2 regions of the Proteiniborus sp. MB09-C3 genome follow, and region 2 is predicted to be linked to the other one. Evidence: a T-box and tRNA genes for the amino acid it is inferred to sense, from the RefSeq annotation. Region 2 holds a T-box; the other holds one or more tRNA genes.
The links. The T-box of region 2 lies ahead of metG (methionine--tRNA ligase). A T-box ahead of a tRNA ligase gene usually reads a tRNA of that ligase, here a tRNA-Met.
Positions count from the first base shown of each region.

Region 1: it has a tRNA-Met gene. The T-box ahead of metG (methionine--tRNA ligase) is inferred to sense a tRNA for this amino acid. The anticodon was not compared.

Region 1 covers NZ_CP127161.1:2,996,773-3,000,262, reverse strand. Annotated here, with positions in the region: rRNA gene QO263_RS14950 (23S ribosomal RNA) at 1-908, shown strand, start outside; rRNA gene rrf (5S ribosomal RNA) at 1,142-1,258, shown strand; tRNA gene QO263_RS14940 (tRNA-Asn) at 1,264-1,338, shown strand; tRNA gene QO263_RS14935 (tRNA-Leu) at 1,346-1,434, shown strand; tRNA gene QO263_RS14930 (tRNA-Met) at 1,457-1,532, shown strand; tRNA gene QO263_RS14925 (tRNA-Met) at 1,574-1,650, shown strand; tRNA gene QO263_RS14920 (tRNA-Glu) at 1,719-1,793, shown strand; tRNA gene QO263_RS14915 (tRNA-Val) at 1,859-1,934, shown strand; tRNA gene QO263_RS14910 (tRNA-Asp) at 1,967-2,043, shown strand; tRNA gene QO263_RS14905 (tRNA-Thr) at 2,197-2,272, shown strand; tRNA gene QO263_RS14900 (tRNA-Tyr) at 2,370-2,455, shown strand; tRNA gene QO263_RS14895 (tRNA-Gly) at 2,498-2,572, shown strand; tRNA gene QO263_RS14890 (tRNA-Gly) at 2,612-2,685, shown strand; tRNA gene QO263_RS14885 (tRNA-His) at 2,718-2,794, shown strand; tRNA gene QO263_RS14880 (tRNA-Gln) at 2,891-2,966, shown strand; tRNA gene QO263_RS14875 (tRNA-Cys) at 2,976-3,050, shown strand; tRNA gene QO263_RS14870 (tRNA-Arg) at 3,056-3,132, shown strand.
Region 2 covers NZ_CP127161.1:183,087-186,576, reverse strand. Annotated here, with positions in the region: gene metG (methionine--tRNA ligase) at 1-1,298, opposite strand, end outside; T-box leader at 1,409-1,654, opposite strand; gene QO263_RS00880 (spore maturation protein) at 1,780-2,313, opposite strand; gene QO263_RS00875 (nucleoside recognition domain-containing protein) at 2,321-2,896, opposite strand; gene QO263_RS00870 (hypothetical protein) at 3,144-3,490, opposite strand, start outside.

The DNA of each region.
Region 1 (3,490 bases), 1.1 Mb from region 2:
CTCAACAAGAGATCCGGTGAAATTGTAGTACTCGTGAAGATGCGAGTTACCCGCGACTAGACGGAAAGACCCCGTGGAGCTTTACTGCAAGCTGACATTGGATTTTGGTATCCTATGTACAGAATAGGTGGGAGACAGAGAAATCAGTGCGCCAGCATTGGTGGAGTCGTCGTTGGGATACCACCCTTATGATACTGAAGTTCTAACCATAGGCCATGAAACTGGTCTTGGGACACTGTCAGTTGGGCAGTTTGACTGGGGCGGTCGCCTCCTAAAAAGTAACGGAGGCGCTCAAAGGTTCCCTCAGCACGGTCGGAAATCGTGCGAAGAGTGTAAAGGCAGAAGGGAGCTTGACTGCGAGACCCACAAGTCGAGCAGGAACGAAAGTTGGACTTAGTGATCCGGTGGCGCCGAGTGGAAGGGCCATCGCTCAACGGATAAAAGCTACCCCGGGGATAACAGGCTTATCTCCCCCAAGAGTCCACATCGACGGGGAGGTTTGGCACCTCGATGTCGGCTCGTCTCATCCTGGAGCTGTAGCAGGTTCCAAGGGTTGGGCTGTTCGCCCATTAAAGAGGCACGCGAGCTGGGTTCAGAACGTCGTGAGACAGTTCGGTCCCTATCTGTCGTGGGCGTAGGAAATTTGAAAGGAGCTGTTCCTAGTACGAGAGGACCGGAATGGACAGACCACTAGTGTATCAGTTGTCCTGCCAAGGGCATGGCTGAGTAGCCAAGTCTGGTAGGGATAAGCGCTGAAGGCATCTAAGCGCGAAGCCCCCCTTAAGAAAAGATTTCCCATCTGGTAAACAGAGTAAGACCCCAGAAAGACTAACTGGTTGATAGGTCGTAGGTGTAAGAGCAGCAATGCTTTAAGCTAAACGATACTAATAGGTCGAGGGCTTGACCAGAAATATGGACGCTGTGTAGTTTTTAAGGTACAAGCAGAGAACCAATCTTAACGCTTTTTAAGATTGTGTGAATAGCTACTTAATGACTGAAAAAGAATCAAATTACCTTGATAAAAAAGGTTTGACAAGTAGCGAAAAATATGCTATACTAAATCTTGTTCCTAAAAAATAAATAACATACTTAGTCAATGCTAAGTATAGAGAGAAGAAATCATAGATTTCAGTTACTCGTATCCAGTGACAATAGCGAAGGGGTCACACCTGTTCCCATACCGAACACAGAAGTTAAGCCCTTCAGCGCTGATGGTACTTGGTGGGAAACCGCCTGGGAGAGTAGGACGTTGCTGGATGGTATTCCTGGGTAGCTCAACGGCGGAGCAACCGGCTGTTAACCGGTAGGTTGTGGGTTCGAGTCCCACCCCAGGAGCCAGCAAAATGCCGGGGTGGCGGAACAGGCAGACGCACAGGACTTAAAATCCTGCGATCCCCAAAGATCGTACCGGTTCGATTCCGGTTCCCGGCACCAATTACTATAATTAAATATACATCGCGGGGTGGAGCAGCTGGTAGCTCGTCGGGCTCATAACCCGGAGGTCGTCGGTTCAAATCCGGCCCCCGCAACCATAATATTTCTGTCCAGATGGACTAATGTAATTTTTAATCATGGCGGCGTAGCTCAGTTGGCTAGAGCATGCGGTTCATACCCGCAGTGTCAGCGGTTCAAATCCGTTCGCCGCTACCAACCTTAATATCCGTCTGTGGGACGATAAATAGGAGTGTCCATTAGGACTGATTTCAACATTTAAATAAGGCCCTATGGTCAAGCGGTTAAGACATCGCCCTTTCACGGCGGTAACCCGGGTTCGAATCCCGGTAGGGTCACCAACCTTAATTTAAGTTCATGATAGGAGATCTGTTAAGACCATACTAGATTGAACATCTAAAATTATGGGCGCATAGCTCAGCTGGGAGAGCACCTGCCTTACAAGCAGGGGGTCATAGGTTCGAGCCCTATTGCGCCCACCATTTTCTATAGAAGGTTTATATGAATTTTAGTTGGCCTGGTAGTTCAGTTGGTTAGAATGCCAGCCTGTCACGCTGGAGGTCGAGGGTTCGAGTCCCTTCCAGGTCGCCAATAAATTTCTACTATGTAGGACAAATACGCTGGTGTAGCTCAATTGGCATAAGCAGAGAACCCAAACCATGCTTTTGGTTTGGTGTGAATCGCTTAGTTGCTTATAAGGAGTTAATGCAGTAAAAAGGTTGATCCGAGAAGTAAAGACAATATGCTGGTGTAGCTCAATTGGCAGAGCAACTGACTTGTAATCAGTAGGTTGAGGGTTCAATTCCTTTCACCAGCTCCATTATGACCTAACCCGATTTTCTGGACGTTTTTATCGGAAAATCGATGGTAGGTCAAACGCAACGAGTACCAAATTTGTGTTGCGAGACTGCGAAATCGGAGGGGTTCCCGAGTTGGCCAAAGGGGACGGACTGTAAATCCGTTAGCTGTGCTTTCACTGGTTCGAATCCAGTCCCCTCCACCAATAAATATATAAGAATCCAGATATAAAAAACAATTGTATTATGCGGAAGTGGCTCAGTGGTAGAGCATCGCCTTGCCAAGGCGAGGGTCGCGAGTTCGAATCTCGTCTTCCGCTCCAATTCGATTATGTATTCATCATATAAGACTAATTAATTGTGCGGGTGTAGCTCAGTGGTAGAGCCCCAGCCTTCCAAGCTGGTTGCGAGGGTCCGATTCCCTTCACCCGCTCCATTTTTTGTGAAAGATATAATTGATATATTATGGTGGTTATAGCTCAGTTGGTTAGAGCGCCAGATTGTGGCTCTGGAGGCCATGGGTTCGAATCCCATTATCCACCCCACTTTTTTATTCTAAATATTAATCCTGACAGTTGTTTTTCGTGTAAAAATTAATATTGATTTTGTAGGATATTCTTAATTATTGATCCTATAGTTGTTGGGGTATAGCCAAGTCGGTAAGGCACCAGACTTTGACTCTGGCATTCGTAGGTTCGAGTCCTGCTACCCCAGCCATATAATTATGGCGACATAGCCAAGTGGTAAGGCAGAGGTCTGCAAAACCTTTACTCCCCAGTTCAAATCTGGGTGTCGCCTCCATATTAGTACTCATAGCTCAGCTGGATAGAGTGTCTGACTACGAATCAGAAGGTCGGGGGTTCGAATCCCTCTGGGTACACCAAACAAATTAAAAATGCTCAATTATGCGAAAGCGAATTTTGTACTAAAACAGATTTAGCCAATTTTTAGCCAATTGGTTTTAAAATCTACTTGAATAGCGAGTTCAAGGACTGTACATGATTCGCTTTTGTGCTTTCTAAAACATGAGTATATATTTCTGTAGTTTTTATGGAACTATGACCTAACAAACGGAACACTGGTTAATAAAGGTGTTCCGTTTGTTATTAATCGAGTAGCATAGGTCTGCCTTGAAGCGTGAAATTTTTTATAAGGTATGTCTATTTTTTTGAGCTTTATTTCATTATTTAATTAAGTTCCTGCTACCAATATAACTCATGATAACCTCTTTTCCTGCGCAG
Region 2 (3,490 bases):
GCCAATACCCAAGGAGTAGTTTCATCTACATACTTGTTTGCTCTGCTTATCAGCTTCCATACTTCTTCTAAAGCATTTCCAAAGCTTAGATTATCCATATGCTTCTCTACCCTTTGAGCTGTAGAAGTTGCCAAATCTATTAGACTATTATCAACGTCTTCTTTAACTTTACTTTCAGGAATTATTCCACCATTGTATTTATCCACCATTGCTATTGTTCTGCTAACTAGATTTCCTAAATCGTTAGCCAAATCAGAATTAATTCTATTTAAAAATTTCTCTTTTGTAAATGAGCCATCTTGACCAAATGAAAATTCTCTTAACAAGAAATATTTTAATGCATCTACTCCGTATAAATCAATTAGTGGCTCAGGATAAATTACATTTCCTTTTGATTTTGACATTTTATCATTATCAAATAGTATCCAGCCATGTCCGAATACCTTCTTAGGCAGTTCAATGTCTAGAGCCATTAAAATAGCAGGCCATATTATTGCGTGGAATCTGACAATTTCCTTACCTACAAGGTGAATATCTGCTGGCCAGTATTTTTTAAATTCTTCATCATTATCTGTAAGATAGCCTAAAGCTGTAATATAGTTACTTAGTGCATCTATCCATACGTATATTACATGCTTTTCGTCAAAGGGAACCTTAATTCCCCAGTCAAATGTAGACCTTGAAACACATAAATCCTCTAGACCAGGCCTTAAGAAATTATTTAACATTTCATTTCTTCTGGATTCAGGCTGTAGAAAATCTGGATTTTCTTCATAAAGCTTTAAAAGTCTATCCTGATATTTAGATAATCTGAAGAAATAAGCTTCTTCCTTTGCAAGCTTTACTTCCCTATTGCAGTCTGGACATTTTCCATCTACAAGCTGGCTTTCTGTCCAAAAGGATTCACATGGAGTACAATAATGACCTTCATACTCACTTTTGTAAATGTCACCTTTTTCATAAAGCTTTTGAAATATTTTTTGTACTATTTCTTTGTGATCTTCATCAGTAGTTCTTATGAGCCTATCATAGGTAATATCTAGGGTTTTCCATAGTTCCTTAATGTTTTTCACTATGCCATCTAAATATTCCTTTGGACTAACTCCTTTTTCATTAGCTACTGTTTGAATTTTTTGACCATGCTCATCAGTTCCAGTAAGGAACTTTACATCATATCCAAGGAGCCTCTTAAATCTTGCAATTGTATCTGCAGCAACAGTACAATAGGTATGACCTATATGAAGATTATCACTTGGATAATAAATAGGCGTAGTCACATAAAATGTTTTTTTCATGATAAAACCTCCCATCATTAATCATTAAATAGAGCAATTAATACTCATATAGAACTTAGTATTAACATAACATTAACTTTACAATTCAATAAAAAAAGCCCCATCTCTATTTATATAGAGACGAAGGCATATTCCTCGTGTTACCACTCTAGTTTATCTAAGCCTCACGACTTAGAACTCAGTAAGTTACTTACATAACCTTGTTAGTATAACGGAAACAAATCCGACATAGCCTACTCAAATGTTCAGCTACATAGCTTAGGGTCCATGTTCAGCCTAATATCTAACGCTAGCTTTCACCTAACCTAGCTCTCTAGTAGATAGACACACGAGCCTACTCTTCCCTTCATTGCTTTTTAATAATATTTCTTATATTACCAAAAACTATACACAAAATGCTTAAATTTGTCAAGTCACCATTCAAGAAAAATAATAGAAATATTAAGCGAGCATTTGCATCCGAAACCGTGAACGTATATTTCTATTATTTGAACACAATATTGCATATAAAAACAGATGCAATTATAGAGGCTACATGCGATAGCAGTGCTGCAGGTAATGTATGTCTAGAATCTTTTATGCCCACAATTCCAAAATATACAGCCATAGTATAGAATATGGTTTCGGCAGAGCCCATCATAGTAGATGCAACTCTCCCTATGAACGAATCAGGTCCGTATTCAGTTATTATCTCTTTTACAACAGCTAAGGAGCCACTTCCAGAAATTGGTCTCATAAGGGCAAGAGGCATTACCTCCTTTGGTATTCCAATTATTTTAACAAAGGGGTCTACAATGTTTACTAAAATATTCATGGCACCAGATCTTTTAAATATTCCTATGGCTATAAAAATGGCTATTAGATAGGGCATTATTCTTAAAGAGGCCGCAAAGCCTTCCTTAGCACCATCTACAAAGGTATCATATAAACTAACTCCCTTTATGTATCCATGTAACAATATTATACTCATTATGGCAGGAATAACTGCAACAGACAATATTTTTAAAATCTCTATCATAAGTAACTCATTCCTTTTTCTCTAATATTTTGACACTTAAAATCCCTACAATAGTAGAAATTGTAGATGCAATAAGAGAGGTACCTATTATTTCTGTTGGATTCAATGAGCCTGCATCTGTTCTGATTTTTATAACTGTAAGAGGGACAATTTGTATTGAGGACATATTGATTACTAAAAACATGCACATGGCATTTGTGGCTCTTTTTTTATCTTTGTTCAGACTATTCATTTCCTCCATGGCTTTGAGTCCTATTGCAGTAGCAGAGTTTCCAGCACCAAACATATTTGTTACCATATTCATTATTATAGCGCTCATAGCAGGATGGCCTTTGGGGATATCAGGAAATAAAATGTTTGTAATAGGAGTTAACAATTTACTAAAAGTTTTTATCAATCCAGATTTTTCTGCAATATTCATCAGTCCTAGCCAAACAGCCATTATACCAGTGAGACCTATGGCAAACATGACAGCCTCGGATGCATCCGCTACAATAGCAGTATTTATAGAGTCAATATTACCTGTGGCGATTGCAGTTACAACACCTATGGCTATCAAAAAAAACCAAATATAGTTTATCATTATAAAGTCTCCTTTTTCTTTTCACGCTTTTTATTTTTATCTGTAGACTTAATGGAGGTAATATTATATTTAGATTATATGCATATAAACACCTTGGGATTACAAAATTAGCTAAAGTGCTAATATCTCTAACTTTATACCTTTTTGTCGCATTTCCCGGGAAATTATAATAAAATGCAAAAAATAAGACTAAGTACAAAAAGCACTTAGTCTTATTTCGTATGTTCTCTAATTAGCATAGCCTTAATTATAGCTCTTCATCCATGTATATCTCATCATCCATCATTGGCATGATCGGATACATTGAGTCCATTGATGCTGGGTACATAAGATTGTTAGGATACATTGGGTTATTAGGTTGAATAGGGCTAATAGGATTATTAGGGTACATTGGGTTATTAGGTTGAATAGGGCTAACAGGATTACTAGGGTACATTGGGTTATTAGGTTGAATAGGACTAATAGGATTACTAGGGTACATTGGGTTATTAGGTTGAATAGGACTAATAGGATTATTAGGGTACATTGGATTGTTAGGTTGAATAGGACTAACAGGATTATTAGGATACATTGGATTATTAGGTAATACTGGAA